Regions from separate parts of the Superficieibacter sp. HKU1 genome, predicted to be linked through region 2. Evidence: predicted binding sites of a transcription regulator. Region 2 holds the regulator's gene; the other holds the start of a gene.
What was found. The regulator CRP, encoded in region 2, controls carbon source genes, mostly activating them, when cyclic AMP is high. The targets are predictions, from matches to a motif close to ATGTGANNNNNNTCACAT.
Positions count from the first base shown of each region.

Region 1 (8,236 bases), 1.9 Mb from region 2:
GTTGCTGTGAAGCCTGCGAGGCGTGAGTGACCAAATCGCCGGTCTGGCGTGCGACGAGGTTAAGCGCATGCAGCTGACGGGTCATCTGATGAATGCTTTCTCCCTGGCTCAGCGTGGCCTGCGAGATATCGCTCAGCAGACTACTGAGTTTGCCGACCAGTCCCGTGACCTGCTGGAGATTATCCTCAAGCCGGGTCACCGCTTTGGATCCGTCGGTGATCCCCTGAAGGGAATGATTAATCAGTTGCTGGATGGTCTGGGTGGAATGACTGCTTTTACGCGCCAGCAGACCTACCTCTTTTGCCACCACGGCAAAGCCGCGCCCCTGCTCACCGGCGTGTGCCGCCTCTATGGCCGCATTGAGCGCCAGAATATTGGTCTGGAAGGCAACGTTATCAATCATCGCCACAATGCCACGCATCTCAGCGGATCGCTCGACGATTTCCCGCATCGACTGATTGACCGTTTCCATCATCCGGTCACCGCCCGCCGCCACCTGACGCGCTTCGTCCGCTCGCAGACTTGCCTGCTGTGCGTAGCCGGTATTGCCCTCTACATGTGATTCAAGCGTGGCAATATGGGTAGTAACGCCATCCAGTTCCCGCGTCTGCTTTACCGACTGCTGATAAAGCGCCTGATTCCCTTCCGCCAGACGATGAATATTGCCTACCATTGAGGCCGTGGCATCATTGACCTGGATCACCAGCTGCTGAAGACCTGTTTGCATTTCACCAATACTCTGGCTGAGCTGATTAATCTCCCGGTTGAATCGACGTACCGGCGGCAGCGGCGCGGAGAGATCGCCCGCCGCCAGACGATTGATATGCGCAATCAGCCGTCGCAGCGGCACAATCACCCAGCGCGACATGCCGGTCCAGACCGCCACCGCAATAATCAACAGCAGGGCTGGCGCGAGCAGAAAAAGCGTTTGCAGTGACGCCAGACTGGTCATCAACGCCTGACGCCCTTCTCCCGCACGCTGCTCACTGGCTTGCTGAAAGCGGGCGTAGTTCTCGTTAAAATCCGCCTGAAAGGCCTGCACCGGCACGGCAAAGAAAGCATCGATAGACTGGTTTTTCCCCAGCGCATCGGCCTGTTCTTTGATGGCACTATAAAATAGCTGGTAACTATTGATGAGACCGTCATCACCGGGCGGATTGAGTGCCTGCCACGCCTGCCAGGCTTTTTGCGAATGTGCCAGCGCGTTTTGCGCCTCATCAAGCAAGCCGTTCCAGCTCCCTACCGAGCCGGTATCACGATCCTGCATAAACCAGACGCCAGCCCGGTTCAGTAAATCACTGGCCGTCAACAGGGCTACCCGCGCCTCATCGACGTTGACCTGCTGGAGATGGGTTTGCTGATTGCGCTGTTCATTCTGCCGCGCGCTTTGCAGCGAATGCGACAATAACAGCGAGGATGAGATTTGCAGCGCCGAAAAAAGGCCGATGATACAAAGCATTCCCGCCAGCAAACCAAACTGGCGGGGGATAACACGCTGTGCATGGCGGCGAAGAATTTGAGTTAAGTTCATAATTTTCATCTATAACAACAGGTTACGCGCGATTGTAGGAGATGAAAATGACAATGCCATGACAGTAGTGTGACAGACGCTAGCGGCGATCTTTCCACACGGTCTGAACGTTACAGAATTCCCGCAGACCAAAGTGCGACAGTTCGCGGCCAAACCCGCTTTTCTTCACGCCGCCGAAAGCCACGCGCGCATCACTGGCGCTGAAGCCATTAATAAACACGCCGCCGCACTCCAGATTTTCAGCAAAATAGCGCGCTTTTTCTTCACTGGCCGTCATAACGGTAGCAGAGAGGCCAAACTCACTATCGTTGGCCAGCGCCAGCGCGTGTCCTGCATCGCGAGCGATGGTGATGGCCGCCACCGGGCCGAACAGTTCTTCCCGAAAGGCAGTCATATCAGCGGTAACATTCCCCAGCACCGTCGCCGGATAATAATTACCCTCGCCCGCCATTTTTTCGCCGCCCAGTAATAAGGTTGCGCCCTGCTCCAGCGTATTTAATACCTGCTGATGTAGCTCATCGCGCAGATCAAAACGCGCCATCGGACCGAGATCGTTGTGCTCAAGGGTAGGATCGCCCATTTTAAGCTGCGCCACGGCTGCCACAAAACGGTCAGTAAACGCCTGTGCAATATCTGCTTCAACAATAAAACGTTTGGCCGCCGCGCAAACCTGCCCGGTATTCTGATAGCGCCCGGCCACGGCGGCACGAACTGCCAGATCCAGATCGGCATCATTAAGGACAATAAAAGGGTCCGAGCCGCCGAGTTCGAGCACGCATTTTTTCAGCGCGGCCCCTGCCTGTGCGCCAATCGCTTTGCCCGCGCGCACACTGCCGGTCACGGTGACGGCGGCAATACGCGGATCGTTAATCGCCTGCGTCACGCCGTCATTGGTTGCATTAATCCAGCCAAACACGCCCGGCGCGATGCCCGCTTCATCAAAGGCCTGTTGAATAAGCGCGGCACAGCCTGACACGTTGGGCGCGTGTTTTAACAGATAGCTGTTGCCCGCCAGCAGGATCGGCACCGCGCCACGCAGCACCTGCCAGAGCGGAAAGTTCCACGGCATTACCGCCAGCACCGGCCCCAGCGGACGGTATTCAATGACCGCCTGACCACCAGCAACCTGGGTTGATTCAGTGGCCAGCATCGCCGGGCCATGCTCAGCGTACCAGTCACACAAATCGGCGGATTTGTCCACCTCAGCGCGAGCCTGCACAATAGGCTTGCCCATTTCACGGCAGATCGACTGGGCCATCTCTTCGCGTCGTCCACGCAAAGCCGCACCCAGCTCGCGCAGTTTTTCCGCCCGATCGTGAACGGTATTGCCCCGCCACTGACGGTAGCCCTGCGATGCCTGTTCAATGGCATTCTCCACGTCTTCGGGCGTTGCCCACGGCAAAGAAGCCATGGTATGCCCGTTGGCCGGATTGACAGAAATAGCTTCATTTACAGGTGACGTCATGGCGTTCTCTCTTAACGAATATTTTAACAGGAGGCTATTCTGCTACACTCACACCTTCCTTAAAAATGAATAATAATGACCATCTTATTCACAAAATGAGAAAAACATGGATTTAACCCAGCTTGAAATGTTCAATGCGGTGGCCCTGACGGGCAGCATTACCCAGGCGGCGCAGCAGGTGCATCGTGTGCCGTCAAACCTGACAACCCGCATTCGCCAGCTGGAGGCCGATCTTGGCGTCGAGCTGTTTATTCGCGAGAATCAGCGTTTGCGTCTGTCGCCCGCCGGGCACAGTTTTTTACGTTACAGCCAGCAAATTCTCGACCTGGTGGACGAGGCGCGCCGGGTGATCGCCGGTGATGAGCCGCAGGGGCTGTTCTCGCTGGGTTCACTGGAAAGCACCGCCGCCGTGCGCATTCCGGCGACGCTTGCGCAGTACACTCAACGTTACCCGAAAATCCAGTTTGATCTGGCGACCGGCCCCTCGGGAACCATGCTGGATGGCGTGCTGGCCGGCACGCTGAGCGCGGCGTTTGTCGACGGTCCGGTTGTCCACCCGACGCTTGAGGGGATGCCGGTTTATCAGGAGGAGATGATGATTGTCGCCCCGGACGGCCACGCCCCCATCGCGCGTGCCAGAGACGTTAACGGCGTCAATATTTACGCCTTCCGCGCTAACTGCTCGTACCGACGCCATTTTGAGAACTGGTTTCACGCCGACCAGGCCACACCGGGCAGAATACATGAGATGGAGTCATATCATGGGATGCTGGCCTGCGTGATTGCCGGCGCGGGCCTGGCGTTGATCCCGCGTTCAATGCTGGAAGCCATGCCGGGTAGCCATCAGGTAGCCGCCTGGCCGCTGGCAGAAAACTGGCGCTGGCTGACCACCTGGCTGGTATGGCGTCGCGGCGGAATGACGCGTTCACTGGAAGCCTTCACAGAGATGGTAAAAGAGACGTTACCAGAAGCGCAGCCATAGGATTATCATATAGATAACGCAGGTGGTTGCGTTAATGCCGGTTCCGGCAGTAGGTTACTTTTTTGTTTTCACGTTAAACGGATAACCATGAACACTAAAGCACGTAAAGTGATGATTATCGGATCGGGTAATGTTGGTGCGTCTGCCGCCTATGCCCTGTTGAATCAGTCAATTTGTGAAGAGTTGATTTTAGTCGATTTAAATAAGCCGCTGGTCGAAGGTCATGTGCAGGATCTCAGCGATGCAGCCGCTTATATGCCCGGCATGGTAACCCTCTCCACGCGCGACGTCAGTGATTGTGCGGATGTCGATATCGCCGTCATTACCGTATCTGGCGGCGCACTGAAGCCAGGACAGACGCGTCTTGATGAGCTGACTAACACCGCAAAAATCGTGAAGAGTATCGTCCCGCAAATGATGGCGGGCGGCTTTAGCGGTATTTTCCTTATCGCCACCAACCCGTGCGATATCATTACCTGGCAGGTATGGAAACTGTCCGGCCTGCCGCGAAGCCAGGTCATCGGCACCGGCGTCTGGCTGGATACCACCCGCCTGCGCCGGACGCTGGCACAGGAGCTGGATATCGGCGCACAAAGTATTGATGCTTTTATCCTCGGTGAGCATGGCGACACCCAGTTCCCGGTCTGGTCACACTCTTCTGTGTACGGTTCACCGATTAGCGATGTTTATCAGCGGCATACCGGCAAAACGCTCGACCGGGGGCTGCTGGCAGAGAAAGTCCGTAGACTGGGTTTCGAAATCTATGCCGGTAAAGGCTGCACAGAATACGGTATCGCCGGCACTATTGCTGAAATTTGTCGCAATATCTTTACCGGAAGCCATCGCGCGCTGGCGATCTCCTGCATTCTGGACGGCGAGTATGGGGTAAGCGATGTCGCGATTGGCGTGCCGGCCGTGCTGGCGCAAAGCGGCGTACAGCAGGTTATTGAGTTACATCTTGCCGATGACGAGCTGGAAAAATTCCGCCACTCGGCCAGCGTAATCAAGGCGAACATCGCCCGCCTGCCTTAATCATCATGGCCCTGCCAGCCCCTGTGCCGGCTGGCAGGATGCGACCTACCCGAGCATCAGCTTGCCCACAATATAGGTTTTCGCCTGCCCGCTCATCAAAACCCGGTCGCCTTTTAGCTCGCAACGAATATCGCCGCCACGGGCTGATACCTGGCGGGCAAACATGCGGTTTTTGTTCAGCTTCTGCGCCCAGTAAGGGATTAACATCGTGTGGGCCGAGCCGGTCACCGGATCTTCCCATACTGCCTCGCCAGGGGAGAAAAAGCGGCTGACGAAATCATACTCATTACCTCCCGGCGCGGTAATAGTGACTTTGTGCTCGCCCGGCACCATCGCGGCAATGTCAGGTTTAACCGCGTCAACCTGCTGGCGATCGGCCAGTTCGATCAACCATGCACGGCCTTTATGCGCCGCCTGGTATGACGTAATACCCAGCGCGCGCAGCAACGAGGCTGGCGGGGTTTGTGGTTCGGTGCGATCCGCCGGAAAATCCAGAGTCAGCCAGTCATCATTACGACTGACCGTCAGGGTGCCGGAAGCGGTATCGAACATAATCGCAGGTTGGGTATAGCCCCGGTGATTGAAGATCACATGCGCCGCAGCAAGCGTAGCATGGCCGCATAAATTGACTTCATTGCGGGTAGTAAACCAGCGCAGAGAAAATCGGTCATTCTGCGCAACAAAAAACGCCGTCTCAGACTGATTATGCTGCTGCGCCATCCTGAGCATGACCTCATCCGGCAACCAGTCAGTCAACGGGCAGACGGCAGCGGCATTCCCGCCAAAAGTGCGATCGCTGAACGCATCGACCATATAATAATCAATTAACTGCATGAACTTTCCTCTTATTGTTATCTCGTCACTACGCTGACACAGAGTCCCCCGATCGCACCAGCGTTAATCCAGACTATATCCAGCCTTTAATTTTTGACGGGTTAAATTGAGATCTGCGTCACAAAATGGTTGTATTTGCGTCAGCGATAGCTTTAAGATCATCTCCTCTTCTTCTGTACAACCAACCCAGATTATCTCTATGACAACGAATACTGTTTCACGCAAAGTGGCGTGGCTGCGGGTGGTTACGCTTGCCATTGCCGCGTTCATCTTTAATACCACGGAATTCGTACCGGTGGGTTTGCTGTCCGATATTGCGCAGAGCTTCGGCATGGAGACCGCCCAGGTCGGTATTATGCTGACGATCTACGCGTGGGTTGTTGCCCTGATGTCGCTGCCGTTTATGCTGCTGACCAGCCAGATGGAGCGACGTAAATTGCTTATTGGCTTATTCGTCCTGTTCATCGCCAGCCACGTTTTATCTTTTCTGGCGTGGAACTTCACCACCCTGATTATCAGCCGTATCGGGATTGCGTTTGCACATGCGGTATTCTGGTCGATAACCGCCTCGCTGGCTATTCGCCTTGCTCCGGCAGGAAAGCGGGCGCAGGCGCTGAGTCTGATCGCGACCGGGACCGCGCTGGCGATGGTGTTGGGTATTCCGATTGGCCGCATAGTGGGCCAGTATTTTGGCTGGCGCACCACCTTTTTTGCCATCGGAACCGGCGCGCTGGTCACCCTGCTCTGCCTGATCAAACTGCTGCCAAAATTGCCCAGCGAGCATTCAGGATCACTTAAAAGCCTGCCGCTGCTGTTCCGTCGTCCGGCGCTGATGAGCATCTACCTGTTAACGGTGGTGGTCGTGACCGCGCATTACACGGCGTACAGCTACATTGAGCCTTTTGTGCAAACCGTCGCCGGGCTGAGCGGAAATTTTGCTACCGTCCTGCTGCTGATCCTTGGAGGCTCCGGCATTCTCGGAAGCCTGCTGTTCGGCAAGCTGGGCAACCTGCACGCGTCGGCCCTGATTTCAGGTGCTATCGGCCTGCTATTTGTTTGCCTGCTCTTACTGGTTCCGTCGGCACAAAATGAAAACCATCTGGCTATTCTGAGCGTGTTCTGGGGCGTGGCAATTATGATTATCGGGCTTGGAATGCAGGTGAAAGTGCTGGCGCTGGCGCCGGATGCTACCGATGTCGCCATGTCGCTGTTCTCGGGCATTTTTAATATCGGTATCGGTGCCGGTGCGCTGGTGGGCAGTCAGGTAAGCAGCCATTTTTCGATGGCGGCCATCGGCTATGTCGGTGCGGTGCCGGCACTGGCCGCGCTGATCTGGGCGATCATTATTTTCCGCCGCTGGCCGATTTCACTGGAAGAACAAACGCAATAATCGCAGATTCACCGGGGCCGTCTGCCGGCCCCAAATCATCATTTCAATGAATAATAGCGTCTCTTTTTCATCCTTACTCATGTCTGCAACCTCCCTTCACTCAACATTAAAACCCTATAGCTGGCACGGGATTAACCGGGTTTTTAGCAAATCGTGGCATGAATCAATTCATTCAGTTGACTTATGTTTGCCTGGGCAATAATATCCTCCGCAACTAATATACTTGCCGGGGCAACCATTGTGAAAAGTTCAGGGGATCTGTTTAACGAAATCATTCCGCTGGGACGTTTGATCCACATGGTTAACCAAAAAAAAGACCGTTTGCTCAACGATTATCTTTCGCCGCAGGACATTACCGCCACACAGTTCAAAGTGCTTTGCTCTATTCGCTGCGAAGTGTGCGTCACCCCTGTCGAGCTGAAAAAAGTGCTGTCGGTCGACCTGGGTGCCCTGACCCGTATGCTCGACAGACTGGTCTGTAAAGGCTGGGTTGAGCGCTTGCCAAATCCCAATGACAAACGCGGCGTCCTGGTACGACTGACGCCGGAAGGCACCACCATTTGTGAGCAATGTCATCAGCTTGTTGGGCAAGATCTGCATCAGGAACTAACAAAAAACTTATCGGCGGACGAAGTGGCTACTCTTGAATACCTGCTCAAGAAAGTGCTGCCGTAAACATAAGAGGTAAGACGATGTCCAGACGTAATACTGACGCCATTACCATCCATAGCATTTTGGACTGGATTGAAGACAACCTGGAGACGCCGCTGTCACTGGAAAAAGTGTCAGAACGCTCCGGCTACTCAAAATGGCACCTGCAAAGAATGTTTAAAAAAGAAACCGGACACTCGCTGGGTCAATATATTCGCACCCGTAAGCTGACGGAAATCGCCCAGAAGCTGAAGCAAAGCAACGAGCCGATCCTGTATCTGGCCGAGCGTTACGGTTTTGAATCGCAGCAAACCCTGACCCGAACGTTCAAGAACTATTTCGACGTGCCGC
Region 1 is NZ_CP119754.1:2,352,191-2,360,426, forward strand. Features, by position in the region: gene P0H77_RS11235 (methyl-accepting chemotaxis protein) at 1-1,531, opposite strand, end outside; gene sad (succinate-semialdehyde dehydrogenase) at 1,611-2,996, opposite strand; gene P0H77_RS11245 (LysR family transcriptional regulator) at 3,103-3,978, shown strand; gene P0H77_RS11250 (L-lactate dehydrogenase) at 4,066-5,010, shown strand; gene P0H77_RS11255 (PhzF family phenazine biosynthesis protein) at 5,056-5,844, opposite strand; gene P0H77_RS11260 (sugar transporter) at 6,044-7,234, shown strand; gene marR (multiple antibiotic resistance transcriptional regulator MarR) at 7,475-7,909, shown strand; gene marA (MDR efflux pump AcrAB transcriptional activator MarA) at 7,927-8,236, shown strand, end outside.
Region 1: the regulator CRP is predicted to act here: its motif matches at 5,951-5,968, upstream of P0H77_RS11260 (sugar transporter).

Region 2 (8,236 bases):
TACCCTGCGACTACCTCATACGAATGGGTAATATTCACCGCTTTACCCAGCATCAACGCCACAGAGCAATATTTCTCCGCAGAAAGATCGACCGCGCGGGCGACGGCGCTCTCTTTCAGATCCTGCCCCGTAACCATAAAGTGCAAATTGATATGGGTAAATAAACGAGGGGCCTCTTCACGGCGTTCAGACGTCAGTTTAACCTCACAGTTTGTCACCGCCTGACGCCCTTTTTGCAGGATCGACACCACGTCGATTGCGCTGCATCCTCCCGCGGCCATCAGCACCATTTCCATCGGGCTGGGCGCTTTATCACCGGAGTTACCGTCCATCAAAATCTGGTGCCCGGAAGCCGACTCACCCAGAAACGTTAACCCTTCAACCCATTTCACTCGCGCTTGCATAATATCCACTCCAGTGTCGCCATTTTCTTCACAGATTACGCGCACATAACAATTCTCGCAACGGAAGGCGACCTGCGTCATGCTGAAGCGAGACACCAGGAGACAGGCGGCAAAAGCTATGCTAAAACAGACGGGATGCTACAGTGATACATTGACTTTGCGCATACATAGATGCAAAGGACATCAGATTAACGACTGCGGAGCATACCGACAGTCAACTTCCCGTCAGCGGGAAGAAAACGATTGCAACCCCGGAGGCAACGTCGTTTAGCCGCCGGAGATAGCTTATAACAGAGGATAACCGCGCATGGTGCTTGGCAAACCGCAAACAGACCCGACTCTCGAATGGTTCTTGTCTCATTGCCACATACATAAGTACCCTTCAAAGAGCACGCTGATTCACCAGGGTGAAAAAGCGGAGACGCTGTATTACATCGTCAAAGGCTCCGTGGCAGTGCTGATTAAAGACGAGGAAGGGAAAGAGATGATCCTTTCTTATCTCAACCAGGGCGATTTTATCGGTGAACTGGGCCTATTCGAAGAGGGCCAGGAACGTAGCGCCTGGGTGCGTGCAAAAACCGCCTGTGAAGTCGCGGAAATCTCCTACAAAAAATTCCGTCAGCTGATCCAGGTGAATCCGGATATCCTGATGCGCCTTTCCGCACAGATGGCACGCCGTTTACAGGTGACGTCCGAAAAAGTGGGCAACCTTGCTTTCCTCGACGTCACCGGTCGTATTGCGCAGACGCTGCTTAACCTGGCGAAACAGCCGGACGCCATGACCCACCCGGATGGTATGCAGATCAAAATCACCCGTCAGGAGATCGGCCAGATCGTCGGTTGCTCTCGTGAAACGGTGGGCCGCATCCTCAAAATGCTGGAAGACCAGAGCCTGATCTCCGCGCACGGTAAAACTATCGTCGTCTACGGCACTCGCTAAGCTCGACCCCGGCGCATTCACTGCAATGCGCCGATAAATTCTATGTGGCGCAGGCTTATCTATCACCCGGAAGTGAACTACGCACTACGTCAAACGCTGGTGTTGTGTTTGCCCGTGGCTACAGGTCTGATTATCGGCCACCTCCAGTACGGTCTGCTATTTTCCCTGGTTCCCGCCTGCTGCAATATTGCCGGTCTTGATACACCGCATAAGCGTTTTTTTAAACGTCTGATTATTGGCGGTTCGCTGTTTGCTGGCAGTAGCCTTGCCGTTCAGCTTCTGCTGGCGCAGGGTGCGCCGCTGCCGCTGGTCCTGACCGCGCTGGCGCTGATACTCGGCGTTACGGCGGAGATCAGCCCTCTTCATGCACGCCTGCTTCCCGCTTCGTTAATTGCCGCTATCTTCACCCTGAGCCTGGCGGGTTCAGTGCCGGTGTGGGAGCCAATGCTCCTGTATGCGACCGGTACGGTCTGGTATGGCCTGTTTAACTGGTTCTGGTTCTGGCTGTGGCGCGAACAGCCGCTGCGCGAATCGCTAAGCCTGCTTTACCGACAGCTGGCGGACTACTGCGAGACTAAATACAGCATGCTGACCCAGCACGCCGATCCGGAAAAAGCGCTGCCGCCATTGCTGGCGCGTCAGCAAAAAACGGTGGATCTCATTACCCAGTGCTATCAGCAGCTCTATATGTTGTCGGAGAAAAAGCATCATAACTACCGGCGGCTGCGCTGGATGTTCCAGATGGCGCTGGATTTACAGGAGCATATCTCCGTCAGCCTGCACCAGCCGGAAGAGGTGCAAAAGCTGGTGGAGCAAAGCCACGCGGAAGCGGTGATCCGCTGGAATGCGCAGACCGTGTCTGCTCGCCTGCGCGTGATGGCGGATGACATCCTTTATCACCACTATTCCGGGCGCTTCAATATGGAGAAACAAATTGGCGCGCTGGAGAAAATCGCCCGGCAGAATCCGGATAATCCCGTCGGCCAGTTTTGCGCCTGGCACTTTAGCCGCATCGCCCGCGTGCTGAAAACGCTGCGTCCGCTTTATCCGCGCGATTTAATGGCCGATCGTCAGCGTCGTCTGCCCTTGTGGTCGGCGCTCAAAAACTATTTATCACTGAAATCTCCCGCGCTGCGTACGTCGGCCCGTCTTAGCGTGATGCTCAGCATCGCCAGCCTGGCAGGAAGCGTGCTGCATCTGCCCAAGCCCTACTGGATCTTAATGACCATTATGTTCGTGACGCAAAACGGCTATGGTGCGACGCGAGTGCGGATCCTGCACCGAACGCTGGGCACGCTGGTCGGGCTGGTGATTGCGGGCGCGACCCTGCACTTTAAGGTGCCGGATGGTTTTACCCTCTGCGCGATGCTGGTGATTACCATTGCCAGCTATTTGATCCTGCGAAAAAATTACGGCTGGGCGATGATTGGTTTTACCGTCACCGCCGTGTATACCCTTCAGCTTATTAACCTCAACGGTGAACAGTTTATTCTGCCGCGGATGATCGATACCGCGCTGGGCTGCCTGATCGCCTTTGGCGGAATGGTCTGGCTGTGGCCACAGTGGCAAAGCGGCCTGCTGCGGCAGAATGCCCACGGTGCGCTGGAAGCGGATCAGGAGGCGCTGCGTCTGATTTTAAGCAACGATCCGCAGGCACCCACGCTCGCGTATCAGCGGATGCGGGTAAATCAGGCGCACAATACCTTATTTAACTCACTGAACCAGGCGATGCAGGAGCCGGGTTTTAATACGCAGTATCTGGCCGACATGAAACTCTGGGTCACCCACAGCCAGTTTATCGTCGAGCATATTAACGCGATGACGACGCTTGCTCGCGAGCATAATATGCTGACGCCGGATCTGGCGGAACGCTATCTGCAATCCTGTGAAATTGCCATTCAACGCTGCCAGCAGCGTCTTGATTCGGAAGGGTCGGGAAGCGCAGGGAATGTAAACATTCTGGAAGCACCGGAGGGCGCGCCGCAAGGCCCGCTCAGCACCGTGGAACGGCATCTTGAGCGCATACTCGGGCATCTGAACACCATGCATACTATCTCTTCAGTCGCATGGCGTCAGCGCCCGCATCACGGGATCTGGCTGAGCAGAGCGTCCAGCGGCGCTAAGCGTTAACGAGGTGCTCTACCGCCTGCGCAAAACGTTGCATCCCTTCGTCAATATCGGCCTCATCCACCACCAGCGACGGGGCGAAGCGCATAACGTCAGGTCCGGCGTTAAGCACCATCACGCCTTCGTCTGCGGCGGCGTACAGGAAATCCCGCGCCCGGCCTTTAAATTGCGGTTTCAGCTCGGCACCGATCAATAGCCCCATTCCGCGAATATCGCTGAACAGCGCGTATTTCTCATTCATTTGCTGCAAATGCTCAACAAACCGCTGGCGCTTAGCGTTCACGCCGTTAAGAACCTCCGGCGTATTGATGATATCGAACGCCGCACCTGCCACGGCGCAGGCCAGCGGGTTGCCGCCGTAGGTCGAACCGTGCGATCCGGCGTGAAAAGCGCTGGCAATCTCGTGAGTGGTCAGCATGGCGCTGATCGGGAAGCCGCCGCCCAGCGCTTTGGCGCTGGTAAGAATATCCGGCGTGACGCCATAGTGCATATAGGCAAACAGATCGCCGGTACGGCCCATCCCGCACTGCACTTCGTCAAATACCAGCAGCGCCTGATGTTGATCGCACAGGTCGCGCAGGCCTTGCAGAAATTCCGGCGTCGCTGCCGTCACGCCGCCTTCGCCCTGGATTGGCTCAACGACCACGGCGCAGGTGTGATCGTCCATCACCGCTTTTACCGCATGCAGATCGTTAAATGGCACGTGAATAATATCCGCCGGTTTTGGTCCAAAGCCGTCGGAGTATTTCGGCTGTCCACCGACGGAGACGGTAAACAGCGAGCGACCGTGAAAGGCGTTATGAAAGGCAATGATTTTGCTTTTGAACGGACTGTGGCGCACGCAGGCATAATGACGCGCCAGCTTAAAGGCGGTCTCGTTCGCTTCCGTGCCGGAGTTCATAAACACTACGCGCTCGGCAAAGGTGGCATCGACAATCTTACGTCCGAGACGCAGCGCAGGCTCATTGGTAAACACGTTACTGGTGTGCCACAGCGTCTCGCCCTGCGTTTTCAGCGCGTCCACCAGCGCCGGATGACAGTGCCCCAGCGCGGTCACCGCAATCCCGCCTGCGAAATCAACGTACTCTTTGCCCTGCTGATCCCACACCCGGCTACCCAGCCCTTTAACCGGAATAAACTCCGCCGGTGCATAAATCGGCAGGATCACTTCATCAAACGTTGCGCGCGTTATTGCCGGTTGTTCAGTTGCCATGTTATGCCCACCCTTCTTCATGCAGAAATGAATGTGATATTATAATCACAAAATATGCATAAAAAATCACTTGAAGGCAACTATAAATCAGCGATGGAGGAAATTAGCCAGCAGCTGATGCCCCTGCTCGCTGAGGATACTCTCCGGGTGAAACTGTACGCCTTCCAGATCCCATTCCTGATGCCGGATACCCATAATCTCCTGCGTGTCACTCCAGGCGGTCACCTCGAAGCATGCCGGCAGCGTCGGCGGATCGATCACCAGCGAATGATAGCGCGTTACGGTCAGCGGATTATTTAGCCCGCAAAATACGCCGCTGCCGTTATGCGTGACCGGCGAGGTTTTGCCGTGCATGACGTTTGCCGCCCGCACAATGGTCGCCCCAAATGCCTGGGCAATGGCCTGATGACCGAGGCAAACGCCAAGAATAGGCAATCTGCCCGCATAGCAGCGGATCGTTTCCAGCGAAATACCCGCTTCATCCGGCGTACAGGGACCGGGGGAAATAACAATCCTGCGCGGATTAAGCGCGGCAAGTTCTGCCAGCGTTAGCTCGTCATTGCGGCGCACCAGCACCTCAGCCCCCAGTTCACTGAAGTACTGAAACAGGTTCCAGGTAAAAGAATCGTAGTTGTCGATGATGAGCAGCATAGTGTGATACACGAGTGAAGTAAGGCGGGTATGGTAGCAAATTGCTGACAAAGCGCCACGTTGCGCGGCGGGATGGCCTTGCCGTTCGCGACATTTTAGCTTAACTCCCCCGCACGGCCTCGGATATCGCCGATCCGTGCGGAGTATTACTGAACGTTATGCCGATTCACCCGCCTCGCTCACCACGTCGGCGAAAATCGCTTCCAGCGGCGCGAGATCGCCCATGGCACCGCTCTGGTTAGCCTGCCGCCAGGCTTCAACGTCAATATCGCGCCAGTCGAGCACGTATCCGGCGTGGATCGCCAGTTGTTCGAAGAAGATACGCTGCGCCAGACCGTTACCAAGGCGGAAAGGATGCAGGACGTTAATCTCGCAGTAGTAGTGCGCCAGACGGGCGATAAATTCGCTTTTCTCCAGCCCCGCCAGATACTCTTCCTCTTCCAGCGCCTGCATCAGGGCATTGCCTTCGTTTTCGATATACTGAAAATTACAAAAACGCGTGTCGTCCTTGTAAATGTCGATTTCCCGTAGGTGCCCGGCCCAGTCGAAAACATCCTGATAGAGGTGACGATGAATGGCGCACAGATGCGGCAATCCTCTAACCTGCGGCCCCAGCTCAATGGTGGCCGCCCGCAATGCGGTCAAGTCGTACGCTGCCTGTTCCAGCCGTTTATCCTGACGAATGCCGAGCCGGTTGCGCAGCACGTTTATACCGGGATAAAGATAAGGGTCGCGCCCGTCGCCATATTTATCGCTCATAGTGCCTCCTGAGTTCCTCAAGACGCGCCAGCGCATCCTCCGCCGTCAGCGACTGCAAAGGAATATCAACGCCTTCAAGACGGCGGCTGGCCTGAAAATTTTCATTACGCCGTTGTTCCCAGAGACGGGTTTTTTGTTTGTCAGTGAGCTTTTTCATGCTGACCTCCCTGATTGTGCCCTTATGTGCCTCAAGTATAAGCATCATTTTCAGGTTGCGCAGGGAAGCAGGGTGACGCGGATCGGGCGATCCGCGTCGGAAACGATTACGGCAGTACTTTCGCCGACAGGATCACAATCGGTTTTGTCGGTACGTTCTGATAAGGACCCACATCGTGCGACGGAGCCTGGGAAATTTTATCGGCAACGTCCATGCCCTTCACGACTTTAGCAAAAACGGCGTAACCGAAGTCGCGCTGACCATGATCGAGGAAGGCGTTATCCGCAACGTTGATGAAAAACTGGCTGGTGGCGCTGTCTTTGTCGGCAGTACGCGCCATCGCAACGGTGCCGCGGGTATTACGTAAGCCGTTGTCCGCTTCGTTTTTAATCGGCGGATTCGGCTGCTTCTGCTGCATTTGCTCATTAAAACCGCCGCCCTGCACCATAAAGCCCGGGATCACACGGTGAAAAGTGGTGTTGTTATAAAAGCCGCTGTTAACATAATCGAGAAAGTTTTTGACCGATACTGGCGCTTTCTGGCTATCCAGCTCCAGCTCAATATTGCCCGCCGAGGTGGTTAACAGGACGTGCGGGTCGCCTTTTGCAGCGAGGGCTGCCGAAGAAAGTGCTGAGAGTGTGAAAACGGTAACAACCGCAGCCAGAGTGGTTTTGAGCATGTGATTTCCTTAACGGGGGCAGCAACGAAAGCAAGTGGCTTGATTCTAAAGAGGCTTTCCCCCCCAGGCCAGCCTTTTACTTAATTTTACGCTGCTGAAATAGTTGTAACTGCCATAAGAACGGCGCGCCGCACAACATAATGTGATTAACATCACGATAACGAATGTAAGCGTGCAAACTTTTTGTAATAAATATTTAAATGCGTCACTCGATTGCATAAAATCTATCCGCCCGGCGCATAGTCAATGCGCTTTACATATCTATTCACAGGCCATACATGACTAACAGCAACAGAATCAAGCTCACATGGATCAGCTTTTTCTCCTATGCACTTACCGGTGCACTGGTGATCGTCACCGGAGTGGTGATGGGCGATATCGCTAACTATTTTCACCTGCCCGTTTCCAGCATGAGTAATACTTTTACTTTTCTGAACGCAGGGATCCTGATTTCAATCTTCCTGAATGCCTGGCTGATGGAAATCGTGCCATTGAAAACGCAGCTGCGCTTTGGCTTCATACTGATGGTGCTGGCGGTTGCCGGGCTGATGCTCAGCCATAGTCTCGCCCTCTTCTCCGCTGCCATGTTTGTGCTGGGGCTGGTGAGCGGGATTACCATGTCAATTGGTACTTTCCTCGTTACGCAGATGTATGAAGGCCGCCAGCGCGGTTCACGCCTGCTGTTTACCGACTCCTTCTTCAGCATGGCGGGAATGATTTTTCCGATGGTCGCCGCTTACCTGCTGGCGCGTAGCATCGAGTGGTACTGGGTGTATGCCTGCATCGGCCTGGTGTACGTGGCGATTTTCATTCTGACCTTCGGCTGTGAATTCCCGGCACTGGGTAAACATGCGCCGAAAGAAAGCCAGCCGGTTACGCGGGAAAAATGGGGCATCGGCGTTCTGTTTTTGTCCATCGCGGCGCTGTGCTACATCCTCGGCCAGTTAGGTTTCATCTCCTGGGTGCCGGAATATGCGAAAGCCCTCGGAATGAACCTCAACGATGGCAGTAAGCTGGTCAGCGATTTCTGGATGTCATACATGGTTGGGATGTGGGTATTCAGTTTTGTTCTGCGCTTCTTTGATCTGCAACGCATTCTGACCGTTCTGGCCGGGGTGGCGACGGTACTGATGTATTTCTTCATCAAGGCCCAGCCAGAGCATATGCCGTGGTTTATTCTGACGCTTGGTTTCTTCTCCAGCGCCATCTATACCACCATCATTACCCTCGGATCGCAGCAAACTAAATTGCCGTCGCCGAAGCTGGTTAACTTTATTCTGACCTGCGGGACCATCGGCACCATGCT
Region 2 is NZ_CP119754.1:468,966-477,201, reverse strand. Features, by position in the region: gene P0H77_RS02225 (OsmC family protein) at 1-404, opposite strand, end outside; gene crp (cAMP-activated global transcriptional regulator CRP) at 712-1,344, shown strand; gene P0H77_RS02215 (YccS/YhfK family putative transporter) at 1,387-3,474, shown strand; gene P0H77_RS02210 (aspartate aminotransferase family protein) at 3,464-4,684, opposite strand; gene pabA (aminodeoxychorismate synthase component 2) at 4,772-5,335, opposite strand; gene P0H77_RS02200 (putative adenosine monophosphate-protein transferase Fic) at 5,492-6,094, opposite strand; gene P0H77_RS02195 (YhfG family protein) at 6,084-6,251, opposite strand; gene ppiA (peptidylprolyl isomerase A) at 6,358-6,930, opposite strand; gene tsgA (MFS transporter TsgA) at 7,209-8,236, shown strand, end outside.